Regions from separate parts of the Streptomyces lydicamycinicus genome, predicted to be linked through region 1. Evidence: riboswitches for the same ligand, from Rfam matches in the RefSeq annotation. Region 1 holds a riboswitch; each other region holds the start of a gene.

Evidence for each region. Region 1 has a riboswitch for cobalamin ahead of metE (5-methyltetrahydropteroyltriglutamate--homocysteine S-methyltransferase). Riboswitches for the same ligand answer to the same signal wherever they lie in the genome.
Region 2: it holds a riboswitch for cobalamin, as region 1 does, so the genes downstream of both, cobN (cobaltochelatase subunit CobN) here and metE (5-methyltetrahydropteroyltriglutamate--homocysteine S-methyltransferase) in region 1, are expected to answer to the same signal.
Region 3: it holds a riboswitch for cobalamin, as region 1 does, so the genes downstream of both, TU31_RS33190 (cobalamin biosynthesis protein) here and metE (5-methyltetrahydropteroyltriglutamate--homocysteine S-methyltransferase) in region 1, are expected to answer to the same signal.
Region 4: it holds a riboswitch for cobalamin, as region 1 does, so the genes downstream of both, TU31_RS03150 (ribonucleoside-diphosphate reductase subunit alpha) here and metE (5-methyltetrahydropteroyltriglutamate--homocysteine S-methyltransferase) in region 1, are expected to answer to the same signal.

Annotation. Positions count from the first base shown of each region.
Region 1 covers NZ_BBNO01000008.1:274,019-277,631, forward strand. Annotated here, with positions in the region: gene TU31_RS27495 (L,D-transpeptidase family protein) at 1-44, shown strand, start outside; gene TU31_RS27500 (aldo/keto reductase) at 127-1,185, opposite strand; cobalamin riboswitch at 1,372-1,559, shown strand; gene metE (5-methyltetrahydropteroyltriglutamate--homocysteine S-methyltransferase) at 1,732-3,613, shown strand, end outside.
Region 2 covers NZ_BBNO01000002.1:676,259-679,871, reverse strand. Annotated here, with positions in the region: gene cobN (cobaltochelatase subunit CobN) at 1-1,838, opposite strand, end outside; cobalamin riboswitch at 1,875-2,007, opposite strand; gene TU31_RS08400 (ferredoxin-like domain-containing protein) at 2,181-3,613, shown strand, end outside.
Region 3 covers NZ_BBNO01000011.1:66,767-70,379, forward strand. Annotated here, with positions in the region: gene TU31_RS33180 (VWA domain-containing protein) at 1-841, opposite strand, end outside; gene TU31_RS33185 (effector-associated constant component EACC1) at 847-1,284, opposite strand; cobalamin riboswitch at 1,488-1,637, shown strand; gene TU31_RS33190 (cobalamin biosynthesis protein) at 1,791-2,834, shown strand; gene TU31_RS33195 (cobyric acid synthase) at 2,917-3,613, shown strand, end outside.
Region 4 covers NZ_BBNO01000001.1:729,417-733,029, forward strand. Annotated here, with positions in the region: gene TU31_RS03150 (ribonucleoside-diphosphate reductase subunit alpha) at 1-2,165, opposite strand, end outside; cobalamin riboswitch at 2,326-2,478, opposite strand; gene mctP (monocarboxylate uptake permease MctP) at 2,804-3,613, opposite strand, start outside.

The sequences.
Region 1 (3,613 bases):
AGGAGAGCTGGCAGCAGTGGCAGCAGCGCAGCGCGCTGCGCTGACCCGGCCCGCGCTCCCGCGGTAGCGAAACGGACGCCGTCGCCTGACTGTTCAGGCGGCGGCGTCCGGCGTCGGGGCGTCCGGTCAGCGGATCTCGCTCGCCGTACGGCGGTAGGTGGAGCGCCGGTCCTCGATCTCGGCCCAGCGGTCGCCGTAGACGTTCTCGATGACGCCCGGCTGCCGCAGGAAGTCGTGCGGGAAGCCCAGCGGCACCTCGCTGGTCCGGTCGAGCCGGTCCAGCGCGTCGGCGTCCAGGGTGACGTCGACGGCGCCGAGGTTGTCGGCCAGCTGGCTCTCCTTGGTGGCGGCGACGATCGGAACGATGTTGCCGGGCCGGCTGCGCAGCCATGCCAGGGCCACCTGCGCGGGGCTCCAGCCGCCCTGCTCGGCGACCTCCAGCACCGCGGTGAGGGTCTCCTCCTCGTGGTGGTTCGGGGTAGCGCCGTCGTCCATGGTGGCCAGCCGGCCGGTCTCCCCTCGGCGGTACTTGCCGGTGAGCTTGCCGGCCGCGAGCGGTGCCCAGGCCAGCACGGCCAGATCGAAGGCGCGGGCCTGCGGGAGCAGTTCCCGCTCCGGCGTCCGCTCCAGCAGGTTGTAGCGCAGCTGCGAGCCCGCGAACGCGGTCCAGCCGCGCAGCTCGGCAAGGGTGTTGGCCTGGGCGATCTCCCAGGCGGGCCAGTCGGACACGCCGATGTAGAGCACCTTGCCCGAGCGCACCACGTCATCGAGCGCCCGCATGACCTCCTCCACGGGCGTGAAGTTGTCCCGGGCGTGCACCCACAGCACATCGAGGTAGTCGGTGCGCAGCCGGTCCAGGCTCGCCTCCACCGACCGCACCAGGTTCTTGCGGTGGTTGCCCGCCGCGTTCATATCGCCCTGGTGGGTCATGCAGGTGTACTTGCTCGCCAGGACGAAGCGGTCCCGGCGCCCTTCCAGCAGCGCACCGAGGGTCCGCTCGGAGGCGCCGCCGGTGTAGATGTTCGCGGTGTCGATGAAATTGCCGCCCGCGTCCGCGTAGGCGTCCAGGATCCGGCCGCTGGTGTCCTCGGCGGCGTCCCGGCCCCGGTCGTCGCCCATGGTCATGGCGCCCAGGCTCAGCTCGCTCACCCGCAGACCGGTCCTGCCGAACAGTGTGTAGCGCACGAGGTTCCCTTCGTTCAACGACAGCGGTAAGTCGTGCGCCCACGCTAGGAGCTGGAGCGCACTCCAGGGCAAGCCACGGCACCGCGGGCGGGGGCGCGTTGCCTTCCCCACGGTGGCCGATGTCACCTACGGGAGATCCGGTCGCGGTGTCCGATCCGGGCGGCAGCGCCTAGGGTGGCCGGTGCGACTGGTTCGCCCTGCCCGCCAGGCAGGCGCGTCGTAAGAGGGAACCCGGTGGAATTCCGAGACTGCCCCGCAGCGGTGAGTGGGAACGACCGCCGTCATACGCACTGGGCCCGGCCGGGTCTGGGAAGCGACGGCCAGTAGATGTCCGCCTTCGGCGGATGCGCCCGCGAGTCCGAAGACCTGCCAGTGCCCCCGCGCGACCGGTGCGCGGGGTGATCTCGGTGACCTCGAGGGCGGGTCGGCGGACACTCAGGCGGGCACGGCCGGCGGAAGAGCGCCGGGTCCCGCCGGGTTTGCCGTCCCTTCGCGCCCTCGACCCGTCCCGTGGTCCATGGAGACAGACTCGCGAAGGAGAGTTCCGTGACCAGCAGGTCCGCAGCCGCGGCAGCACGAGCGACCGTGCACGGCTACCCCCGTCAGGGGCCGAACCGTGAACTGAAGAAGGCCATCGAGGGCTACTGGAAGGGCCGTGTGAGCGCCGAGGCGCTCCGTACCACCGCCGCCGGGCTGCGCCGCGCCAATTGGGAGCAGCTCGCCCGGGCCGGTGTCCATGAGGTGCCGACCGGCGACTTCTCGTACTACGACCACGTCCTGGACACCAGCGTGATGGTCGGCGCGATCCCGGCGCGGCACCGCGCCGCGGTGGCCGCCGATCCCCTGGACGGCTACTTCGCGATGGCCCGCGGCACCCAGGACCTGGCGCCGCTGGAAATGACCAAGTGGTTCGACACCAACTACCACTATCTCGTACCGGAGTTGGGGCCGGACACGGTCTTCGCCGCGGACTCCGCCGAGCAGGTCGCCCAGCTGACGGAGGCACTCGGCCTCGGGCTCGCCGCGCGGCCGGTCCTCGTCGGGCCCGTCACCTACCTCCTGCTGGCCAAGCCCGCGCCCGGCGTCGCGGCCGGCTTCGACCTGCTGACGCTGCTCGACCGGCTGCTGCCCGTCTACGCCGAGGTGCTCGCCGATCTGCGGGCGGCCGGTGCCCACTGGGTGCAGCTGGACGAGCCGGCGCTGGTCCAGGACCGCTCCCCCGCCGTGCTGAACGCCGCGGCCCGCGCCTACCGGGACCTCGGCACGCTCACCGACCGCCCGCAGCTGCTGGTCGCCTCGTACTTCGACCGGCTGGGCGAGGCACTGCCGGTGCTGGCCAAGGCACCCGTCGAGGGTCTGGCGCTGGACTTCACCGGGCCCGCGGCCGGCAACCTCCAGGATCTCGCGGCGGTCGGCGGACTGCCCGGCAAGCGGCTGGTCGCCGGTGTCGTCAACGGCCGCAATATCTGGATCAACCACTACGAGCAGTCGCTGGCGACCCTGGGCACGCTGCTCGGGCTGGCCGAGCGGGTCGATGTGTCGTCCTCCTGCTCGCTGCTGCACGTCCCGCTGGACACCGGGGCCGAGCGGGACATCGACCCGCAGATCCTCCGCTGGCTGGCCTTCGCCCGGCAGAAGACCACGGAGATCGTGACGCTGGCGCGCGGTCTGGCCCGGGGCACCGACACCATCGCGGCCGAACTCGCCGCCAACCGCGCGGACCTGGCCTCCCGGGCGGGCTCGGCACTCACCCATGACCCGGCGGTGCGCGCCCGCGCGGCGGCCGTGACCGAGGCCGACGGCCGCCGTTCCCAGCCGTACGCCGAGCGGTCCGCCGCCCAGCGCGCGCACCTCCGGCTGCCGCTGCTGCCGACCACCACCATCGGCTCGTTCCCGCAGACCGCCGCACTGCGCACGGCGCGGGCGGATCTGCGGGCCGGGCGGCTGGACGCCGAGGGGTACGAGGAGCGGATCTCGGCGGAGATCCGCGAGGTGCTCGCCTTCCAGGAGAAGGCCGGGATCGACGTCCTGGTGCACGGGGAACCGGAACGCAACGACATGGTCCAGTACTTCGCCGAGCAGCTGACCGGCTACCTCGCCACCCAGCACGGCTGGGTGCAGTCCTACGGCACCCGTTACGTCCGGCCGCCGGTGCTGGCCGGGGACATCTCCCGTCCCGAGCCGATGACGGTGCGCTGGACCCGCTATGCCCAGTCGCTCACCGAGCGGCCGGTCAAGGGCATGCTCACCGGCCCGGTCACCATGCTCGCCTGGTCCTTCGTCCGCGACGACCAGCCGCTGGGCGACACCGCCCGCCAGGTGGCGCTCGCGCTGCGCGACGAGGTCAACGACCTGGAGGCGGCGGGCACTTCGGTCATCCAGGTCGATGAGCCCGCGCTGCGCGAGACGCTGCCGCTGCGGGCGGCCG
Region 2 (3,613 bases), on a different contig from region 1:
TCCATCGCGGAGATGGCCGCGTACTCATCGAGGAGCTGTTCCAGGCGCGCGATGTCGCCGTAGGACTCGGCGCGGGCCATCGGCGGGACGAGGTGGTCGACGAGGGTGGCGTGCACCCGGCGCTTGGCCTGGGTGCCCTCGCCGGGGTCGTTGACCAGGAAGGGGTAGATGAGCGGCAGGTCGCCGAGGGCGGCGTCGGGGCCGCAGGCCGCGGACAGGCCCGCGTTCTTGCCGGGCAGCCACTCCAGGTTGCCGTGCTTGCCCAGGTGGACCATGGCGTCCGCGCCGAAACCGCCGTCGTCGGCAGAGGCCGCGATCCAGCGGTACGCCGCCAAGTAGTGGTGCGAGGGCGGCAGATCGGGGTCGTGGTAGATCGCGATCGGGTTCTCGCCGAAGCCGCGCGGCGGCTGGATGAGGATCAGGAGATTGCCGCGGCGCAGCGCGGCCAGCACGATGTCGCCGTCGGGGTTCCGGCTGCGGTCGACGAACATCTCACCGGGCGGCGGCCCCCAGTGCTGCTCGACGGAGTCCCGGAGTTCCTGCGGCAGCGTGGCGTACCAGCGCTTGTAGTCGGCGGCCGGAATGCGGACCGGGTTACGGGCGAGCTGTTCCTCGGTGAGCCACTCCTGGTCGTGGCCGCCGGCCTCGATGAGGGCGTAGATCAGCTCGTCACCGTCGCCGGACTCCAGGCCCGGGACCGGCTCGGCGGTCTCGTCACCGAAGTCGTAGCCGTCCGCCCGGAGGCGGCGCAGCAGGGCCACGGCACTGGCCGGGGTGTCCAGCCCGACCGCGTTGCCGATGCGGGAGTGCTTGGTCGGGTAGGCGGACAGCACCAGCGCGAGGCGCTTCTCCGCGGCCGGGATGTGGCGCAGCCGGGCGTGCCGGACGGCGATCCCGGCGACCCGGGCGGCGCGCTCGGGGTCGGCGACGTAGACCGGCAGTCCGTCCTCGTCGACCTCCTTGAAGGAGAACGGGACGGTGATCAGCCGGCCGTCGAACTCGGGGACCGCGATCTGCGAGGCGGCGTCCAGCGGCGAGAGCCCCTCGTCGTTCTCCTCCCAGGCGCTGCGCGGCCCGGTCAGGCACAGGGCCTGAAGGATCGGCACGTCCAGGGCGGCCAGCGCGCCCGCGTCCCAGGACTCGTCGTCGCCGCCCGCGGAGGCCTCGGCGGGCTTGCTGCCGCCCGCCGCGAGGACCGTGGTGACCAGGGCGTCGGCGCTCCCCAGCGCCTCGATCAGCTCCGGCTCGGGGGCGCGGAGGGAGGCCACGAACAGCGGCCGGGCGCGCCCCCCGGCCTCCTCGATCTGCTCGCACAGGGTCCGTACGAAAGCGGTGTTGCCGCTCATGTGGTGGGCGCGGTAGTAGAGCACGGCGACCAGCGGGCCGGTCTCGTTGCGCCCTTCCCAGTCCAGCGGGCCCCAGGACGGAGCGGGCTCCGGCGGCTCGAAGCCATGGCCGGTCAGCAGCACCGTGTCGGAGAGGAAGCGGGCGAGCTGGTCGAGGTTGGCGGGGCCGCCGTGCGCGAGATAGGCGTGCGCCTCGGCCGCGATGCCGACCGGGACCGTGGACTGCTCCATGAGCTGGGCGTCGGGGGCCTGTTCACCGGTGAGCACGACGACCGGCCGGTGCTGGTCCTCGGCGAGCAGCACCTCCAGGCCCTCCTCCCAGGCGCGGATGCCGCCGAGGAGACGCACGACGACGAGGTCGGTGCCCTCCAGCAGCGCGGGGAGTTCGGCGACGTCGAGGCGGGCGGGGTTGGCGAGCCGATACGGCACGGGACCCGTGGCCGCGCGGGCACTGAGCAGGTCGGTGTCGGAGGTCGACAGCAGCAGAAGCATGCGGGCGCAGGCCTTCCTCGGGGTATCCGCGCCCCGGGTGGTCGTATGGACGGCGGGAGTTCCTGGCTCACCCGGCAGCTGCCGGGTTCACAGTGGCGGGACCGCGCCGGATTCACACCGGGCTTCCTCCCTGGGGCCGTAAGGCCCTGCGCCGTCGCTGGCGTCGGCGGGCCGTCCGACCCACCGACCTGCATAGTAAGGGCTGCGGCCGAGCGAGGTAAGCGGGCCTCCGGACCTGCCGTATCGGTACGGGGGCGTGCGCCTCCGTACGCGGATCGGGCCGCGAGCTTGGCCGGATCCGGCCCGGATGGGCCACCCACCTCCGTGGGTATGCTCGCGGCCATGCCGCCCTCCCCCTCGACACGGCCCCACGGGTCCGAACCGCCCATACGGGACCGCGGTGACGCCTGCCCGGGAGCGCTGCGGCTGCACTCCGCCGCCGACGGACACCTCGCCCGAGTGCGACTGCCCGCCGGAGACTTGACGGTACGTCAGGCCGAGGCGCTGGCCGATGCCGCGGACCGGCTCGGGGACGGCCATCTCTCCCTCACCTCCCGCGGCAACGCGGAACTCCGCGGCCTCCCGGACGACTGCGGCGGCCGGCTCGCCGCCCTGCTGCGCGACGCCGGTCTGCTGCCCTCCGAGCGCCACGAACGCATCCGCAACATCCTCGCCTCCCCCCTGGCCGGACTGGACCGGCACACCCCTTCTGACGTGCGGTTGTGGGCTCGTGAGCTGGACGGACTGCTCTGCACGAGCGAGTCCGCGACCGCGCTGTCGGGCCGTTTCCTCTTCGTCCTGGACGACGGCCGGGGCGATGTGGCGGCGCTCGGCGGCGATGTGAGCTTGGTCGCAGAACCGGCCGGGACCGAGGCACCGGCGGACCACGGGGACCGGTCCGGGACCGGACAACCGGCCCGGCCCGGAGGCAGTGCCCTGCTGCGGGTCGGCGACGACCCGGCGGCCCTGCGGATCGCCGGCCCCGACGCCCCACGCGCCGCCCTCACCGCCGCCGAGGCATTCCTCTCCGCCGCCGAGGCGAGCGGCGCCTGGCGGGTGCGCGAACTCCCGGCCGGACATGGCCTGACGGCCCGGGCGGTCGCGGAGCGGCTGCGGGGGGCGGGGGTTGAGTGTGTGCTTGTGGCCGGGGCCACGGATGTGGTCGGGGCGGCGGACGTGGCTGCTGCGGCGCAGGTGGCTGGGGCCGGCACTGAGGCCGCGCCCAGCACCAAGGCCGTGGCCGAGGCGCCCGCCGCCAACGAGGCATCCACCCCCACTCCCTACGCCGACTCCTCCGCCCCCGGCATCATCGAGGGCGGCGACGGAGCGCACGCGCTCTCGGTCCTCGCGCCGCTGGGGCGGCTGTCCGTTGCGCAGTGGCGGCTGCTGGTCGCCGTCGCCGCGGCGGACGGAGACGGCGTTCTCCGGCTCACTCCCTGGCGCGGCATCGTCATCCCGGGGCTGTCCGCCGACGCGGCGGCCGCCCGTCTGCGTGAGCTGGCCGCCGCCGGGCTGATCACCGAACCTGACTCCCCCTGGCACCGCATCGGGGCCTGCACCGGCCGCCCCGGCTGCGCCAAATCCCTTACCGATGTACGGGCCGACGCCACGGCCGCGGTCACGGCGGGGAGTCCCGTCCCCACCCCCGTATCCGTATCCGTATCCGTATCCGACCCCGACACCTGCCCCGATCCCGTCCACCTCCCCGGCAAACCAGAGCGGGGGCCAGGGACGGAACCGGAGCCGGGGCCGAAGCCGAATCCGGAGCCGGGGCC
Region 3 (3,613 bases), on a different contig from region 1:
GGACGACGCCCGCGGTGGCCGGTACGGCGATGATCGCCAGCACCATCAGGATCCGGAACCAGTGCCGGAAGGAGGTGTTCAGCCGGCGCCGTAATCGGATCCGCAGCGGGGTGGGCGGCCGGATCCCGGGGGTGGCGAAGGACAGGATGACGTCGTCGACGGTGTTCTGCTTGGCCGAGCGGGGCTCCCAGACGTCGCCCATCGGGGTGCGCTCGCCGGCCAGTTGGTTCCGCAGCTCCCGGACGAGGTCCTCGAAGGTGACGAACCGCTTGCCGGGGATGCCCTGTTCCAGGATCTGCCGCAGGGCGCGGGTGAAGACACTGCCGCCGGTGGGCTCCTCGCCGCTGAAGATCCGGCGGTTGGGCTGTGCGGCCATCAGCAGCGAGGTGGGGGTGCGGCAGGCGTGGAAGGCCTCTCCGGCGTTGCCGGCGTAGCAGCACTCCAGGACGATCACGATCCGGTCGGCCCGCGCGTTGTCCAGGTAGGACAGTACCGTGTCCTGCCAGGAGACGGTTTTGTGCCGCCGTTCCGAGGCACCGACCATGAGCTGGAGATTGCCGCCGTCCCGGCCCACCCGGCCGTGGCCGGAGAAGTACACCAGCAGCAGCCCGCGGGCCTCCTGGACGACGGCGTCCAGGGCCTGTTCGACCTCCCAGGGCTCCTGGGGCCGGCAGATGACGACCTCGCCCTTGGTGAAGAGGTCGGTGCCGGGGGCGAGCAGGACGCGTTCCAGTTCCCCGGGGTTGTCCCGCACCGCGGGGAGCGGCCGCAGGTGGCGGTAGTCGTCGACGCAGATCAGCAGCGCCCGGTTGACCTTGCCCCGTGCGTCGTATTCGGACATCCGGCTCAGTCCCCGGCGGTGCTGCCGCCCTCGTTCGCCGGGCTGCCGGGATCGGGGCGTTCGGGGGCCGCGGCGCCCGGTCCCGGTTCGCCCAGTGCGCGCAGCTCGCCGTCCCCGCCGCCGACCGCCACGGCGGGCCGTTCGCCGGTGTCGCGTTCCTCCCTGCGGCGGCGCAGCCATTCGCGCAGGGCGATGCCCAGGCTCTTGGTGATCTCGGCGGCGACCGCGCCGACGACGACGAGGATCAGGTCGTCGACGCCGATGGCCATGTCGCCGGGGCCGTCGTCGCGCTCCTGGGCCGGGCGCAGCTCCCAGTCGTGCGACCGCCGGTTCAGCCAGGGCTCGCGCTCCAGCCACGCCTTGAGGTCCTCGACGTCCTGGTCAGGATTGTTCGTGCCCGTGATCCTGATACGGATCTCGTGACGGTCAGCGCGCTGCGGCATCCCCCGGCCCCCTTCCGGCGGCCCCTTCGCCGCCGTGCACCAGATAGTGACGCGGGATCAGGTGCGCGGGCAACCGTCCGTGACCCCTCAGCCACGCTGTGGCGTGCGCCACAGCGCCTGCCACAGGGCAGCGTCGCAGGTCAAGGGTGAGTTGACGGCGTTCGCGGGGCGTGGTGGACTGCCGGAGCCATTCGGCGACAGCAGAGGAAGTCCGGTGCGAATCCGGCGCGGTCCCGCCACTGTCACCGGGGAGCGTTCCTCCAGCGAAGGCCACGGTCCGCCTCGCATACGTCCGATGACGTACGCGGGACTGGAAGGCCGGAGGACACGCCGATCCGGGAGCCAGGAGACTCTGGTCGCCGACACGTCGAGCCAGGGCGCGGACCCTGAGTGAGGACATACCGCCATGCCCGGCCGCCCCTTGAGATCGCCACTGCCCGCCGCCGCAGGGCTCCTTCGGGGCCGGGCGGGACGTCACGGACGCACCCGCACGGCGGTCTGACCCGATGCGCGGCGACCACGCGGGATATGTGTGCGGCGCGGCCCTCGGCTTTCTCGGCGACCTGATCGCGGCGGATCCTCGGCGCGGCCATCCGGTGGCCGCGTTCGGCCGGGCCGCGGGTGCCGTCGAACGCCGGCTGTGGCGTGACCACCGCGGTTACGGGGCGACTCACGCCGTGCTGTGCGCGGGCGGGGCCGCCGCCGGTGCCGCGCTGCTGGAGCGCGCAGTGCGGGGCTCGGCTTCCGCTTCTTTGCTGTCGCTCCGTGGTGGCGCCCGGGTCGCGCTGACCGCGGCAACGGTCTGGGCCGTGCTGGGCGGCACCTCGCTCGGCCGGGAGGCACGGGCCGTCGGCGGAGCGCTGACGGCGGGTGACCTGGACGTGGCCCGGGAGCGGCTGCCGCATCTGTGCGGGCGCGATCCGCAGGCGCTGGACGGGCCGCAGATGGCCCGTGCGGTGGTGGAGTCGGTCGCCGAGAACACCTCCGACGCGGTGGTGGGCGCCCTGGTGTGGGGCGCGCTGGGCGGGGTGCCCGGTCTGGTGGCGTTCCGCGCGGTGAACACCCTGGACGCGATGGTGGGGCACAAGTCGCCGCGCTACCGCCGCTTCGGCTGGGCCGCGGCCCGGCTCGACGATCTCGCCGGCTGGCCCGGCTCCCGGCTGACCGCCGCGCTGACCGTGCTCGCGGGCCCCGACCGGCGCGGTGCGCTGCGGGCCTGGCGGGCGGACGGCGGGGCGCATCCGAGCCCCAACGCGGGCCCGGTGGAGGCGTCGTTCGCGGGTGCGCTGGGCGTACGGCTGGGCGGCACGCTGGCGTACGGCGGGCGGGTGGAACACCGTCCGGTGCTCAACGGCGCGGCGCCGCCGGTGGCGGTGCCGGACATCGAACGTGCGGTGCGGCTCTCCCGCCGGGTGAGCGCGCTGGCACTGCTGACGACGGTGGCGGCGCGGGCGGCGGTCGGCGTGGCACGGGCGGCGGTCGCTCGTGGGGCCGGGGGGCGCGGGTGTGAGGCGGGACCGGTACGCGGGCGTAAGGCGGGAGCGGTATGAGGCCGTCCGTTTTTTCCCCGCCGCCCACCCCCCTTCGGGGGGTGGGCGGGTGTAGTGACCCGAAGCCCAGGAGGAGGACCCGGTGAACGGGCGGTTGAAAGCAGCCGGCGGGGCGGTCGGCGGTGGCCTGTTGGTGGCCGGTACGACGTCCGACGCCGGTAAGAGCGTGGTGACGGCGGGGATCTGCCGCTGGCTGGTCCGGCAGGGCGTCCGGGTGGCGCCCTTCAAGGCACAGAACATGTCGCTGAATTCGTTCGTCACGCGCGAGGGCGCGGAGATCGGACGGGCCCAGGCGATGCAGGCCGCCGCGGCGCGGGTGGAGCCGACCGCGCTGATGAACCCCGTCCTGCTCAAGCCGGGCAGTGACCGCAGCAGCCAGGTGGTGCTGCTGGGGAAGCCGGTGGGTGAGCTCAGCGCCCGGGGGTACTTCGGGGGGACGTCGCAGGGTGAGGCGCAGTACGCGGGCCGCCGGGAGCAGTTGCTCGGCACGGTGACCGACTGCCTCCAGGAGCTGCGGCGTACCCATGACGCGGTGATCTGTGAGGGCGCGGGCAGTCCCGCCGAGATCAATCTGCGGCGTACCGACATCGTGAACATGGGCCTCGCACGGGCCGCCCGTATCCCGGCGGTCGTGGTCGGTGACATCGACCGCGGCGGGGTGTTCGCCTCGTTCTTCGGCACCACCGCGCTGCTGTCCAAGGAGGACCAGGCGCTGGTCGCCGGGTATCTGGTCAACAAGTTCCGGGGCGATGTGACGCTGCTGGAGCCGGGCCTGGAAA
Region 4 (3,613 bases), on a different contig from region 1:
GCGGCCATGTCGATCAGCGCGCGCTGCGGGATCTCCCAGGCGGTGCGGTACAGCGCCCGGACCTCCGCCGGGATCCACTCGACGTCCTGCACCGAGCCGTTGGCCTCGCGCAGCGCGTCCCGGGTCCGCGCGTCCCACAGCCCCAGCGCCTTGAGCTCCTCGATCAGATACGCGTTGACCTGGAGGAACTCACCGGACAGCGTCTCGCGCTTGAAGAGGTTGGAGACCTGCGGCTCGATGCACTCGTACACGCCCGCGATCGACGCGATGGTCGCGGTCGGCGCGATCGCCAGCAGCAGCGAGTTGCGCATACCGGTCGTGGCGATACGGGCGCGCAGCGCCGCCCAGCGGTCCGCCCAGCGGGGCTCGGCGTTCGGGTAGTGGTCCGGGTGCAGCACCCCGCGGGCGGTGCGGGTCGCGGACCACGCCGGGTGCGGGCCGTGCCGCTCGGCGAGGTCGGCGGACGCCTCGTAGGCGGCGAGCATGATCCGCTCGGAGATACGGGTCGACAGCTCCTGCGCCTCGGGCGAGTCGAAGGGCAGCCGCAGCCGGAAGAAGACGTCCTGGAGGCCCATCAGGCCCAGACCGACCGGGCGCCAGCGGGAGTTGGACGTCCCGGCCTGCTCGGTCGGGTAGAAGTTGATGTCCACCACGCGGTCGAGGAAGGTCACGGCCGTGCGGACGGTCGCGTCCAGCCGCTCCCAGTCCATCTCGCCGTGGTCACCCAGGTGCGCCGCGAGGTTGACCGAACCCAGGTTGCAGACCGCGGTCTCCCCGTCGTTCGTCACCTCCAGGATCTCCGTGCACAGGTTGGACGAGTGCACGACCTGGCCGGGCTCGGCGGTCTGGTTGGCGGTGCGGTTGGCGGCGTCCTTGAACGTCATCCAGCCATTGCCGGTCTGCGCCAGGGTGCGCATCATGCGGGAGTACAGCACCCGGGCGGGGATCTGCTTGAGCGCCCGGCCCTCGGCCTCCAGCTTCCGGTAGGCGGCGTCGAACTCGTCGCCCCACAGGTCCACCAGCTCCGGGGCGTCCGAGGGCGAGAACAGCGACCAGTCGGCGTCCGCCTCCACCCGGCGCATGAACTCGTCCGGGATCCAGTGCGCGATGTTCAGGTTGTGCGTACGGCGCGCCTCCTCACCGGTGTTGTCGCGCAGCTCCAGGAACTCCTCGATGTCCGCGTGCCAGGTCTCCAGGTAGACGCAGGCCGCGCCCTTGCGCCGGCCGCCCTGGTTCACGGCCGCGACCGAGGCGTCCAGGGTGCGCAGGAACGGCACGATGCCGTTGGAGTGCCCGTTGGTGCCGCGGATCAGCGAACCGCGGGCGCGGATGCGGGAGTACGACAGACCGATGCCGCCGGCGTGCTTGGAGAGCCGGGCGACCTGGTGGTAGCGGTCGTAGATCGAGTCCAGCTCGTCCAGCGGCGAGTCCAGCAGATAGCAGGACGACATCTGCGGGTGGCGGGTGCCGGAGTTGAAGAGGGTGGGGGAGGAGGGCAGGTAGGACAGCGAGCTGGTGAGCCGGTAGAGCTCGGCGACGTCGTCCAGCGCGCGGTCGCTGTGGTCCTCGGCGAGACCGCAGGCCACCCGCAGCAGGAAGTGCTGCGGGGTCTCGATGACCTGACGGGTGGTGGGGTGCCGCAGCAGGTAGCGCGAGTGCAGGGTGCGCAGCCCGAAGTACCCGAAGCGGTCGTCGGCCCCGTCGGCGAGCGCCCGGTCGACCAGCGCGTCCAGCCGGGCGGCGTGCGCCCGGACGAACTCCGCGGTCTCGTCGGCGATCAGCCCCTCGCGGTGGCCGACCTCGACGGAGGCGGAGAAGGCGACCGCCCCCTGTCCGGCCGCCTCCTCCGAGATCGCGAGGGTGAGCAGCCGCGCCGCGAGCTTGGAGTACTGCGGCTCGTCACCGATCAGACCGGCCGCGGCATCGGTGGCCAGCGACCGCAGTTCGGCCTCGTCGGAGCCGGCGTGCCGGCCGCGCAGGGCGGCGGCGGCCACCTTGCCGGGGTCGGTCGCGGTCAGGTCCTCGGTCAGCTGGGTCAGGGTGCGCAGCAGGGCGACACCCGGCCCGTCCTCGCCCGGTCCGCCGTCGGCGGTACCGGGAGGCGTGGCCACCACGGGCGGCACGACCTCGGCGTCTGACGCGGGCTCCGTTGGCGCGATGGTCACGCGATGCTCTCCCTCACTCGGCGGGGGCCGGGAGGGGCGGGCACGACGGGCGCACGCGAGCATGCGGCACCCCGAGACGGCAGGGGTGCGCGGGCACACCGCGCGGCGTCCACCGGCCCAACCCTCGGGGCCCGGACGTATCGACGACCGCACCCCTTGCGGTGCGGACGTACCGTCGGCAGGTCCTCGGACTACACGGGCACGCGCCCAGGGCCGGTATCCGCCCGGCCGAGCGCGCTCCTACACCGTTGCGGGACAGTTCCGGATTCCCACCGGATTCCCCTGCGGCGACAGCGAGGACGAGCATACATGTGGGGGTGGCCCCTCAAGTGCACCCCCACATCTAGTGTGTCGTGAGTGATCACACAGTGCCTGTCAGTGGCCTTGGCTATGGTCGGTGACAGTTCTTTGTTCCGTCCCGTGGAAGAAGGAGAAGGCCTCATGACCGCGCTCGCCGGCCGGCCGCACATCATGGAGACCGAGCATTTCGAAGAGGCCGCCCGGATACTCGCCCGCTTGGAAGAAGGCGCGCGGTTGGAACTCATCGACGGGAAGGTCAAGAACGGCGAACGCCAACGGGCCGCCGCGCCCCGGAGGGTACGCGACGGCCCGTTGCCGGAAGCCGGCCGACCGGTGGCTCAGTGGCCTGCCGGTGCCTTTTCCGTGGCCGGCGGCAGTTCCACGGCGACGCCCTCGTCGCCGGCGTCCGCCGTGTAGTCGGCGGGGCTGGTCTCGTCGATGCCCTCGGGGGCCTTGGCGGCCTTGAGGGCGAAGGTCAGGACGACGGTGACCACGACGTTCAGCACGAAGGCAGTCAGACCGATGTAGCCGATCTCACCGATGCCGGGGATCTCCGCGCTGGAGCCGCCGAAGTGCTTCTGGGTCGGGCTGGCGACGCCGTAGGCCGCGAGCGTGCCGTAGAGCATGCCGACCGCCCAGCCGGCCAGCAGCGCCCAGCGGTGGAACCAGCGGGTGAAGAGGCCGCCGACCAGGGACGGCATGGTCTGGAGGATCCAGATGCCGCCCAGCAGCTGGAAGTTGATCGCGACGGTCTTGTCCATGGTGAGGACGAAGACCAGCGCGCCGACCTTCACCAGCAGCGAGACCAGCTTGGCGACCTTGTGCTCCTGCTCGGGCGTGGCGCCCGGCTTGAGGAAGTCCTTGTAGACGTTGCGGGTGAAGAGGTTGGCCGCGGCGATCGACATGATGGCCGCGGGCACCAGCGCGCCGATGCCGATCGCGGCGAACGCCACACCGGAGAACCAGCTCGGGAACATGTCCTCGAACAGCTGCGGGATGGCCAGCTGCGGGTTGCCCTGGATGTCCGTGCCGGCCTTGATCGCCATGAAGCCGAGCAGCGCCAGCAGGCCCAGCATGAGGGAGTACAGCGGCAGGATGGTGGTGTTGCGGCGGATCACATTGCGGCTGCGCGAGGACAGCGTCGCGGT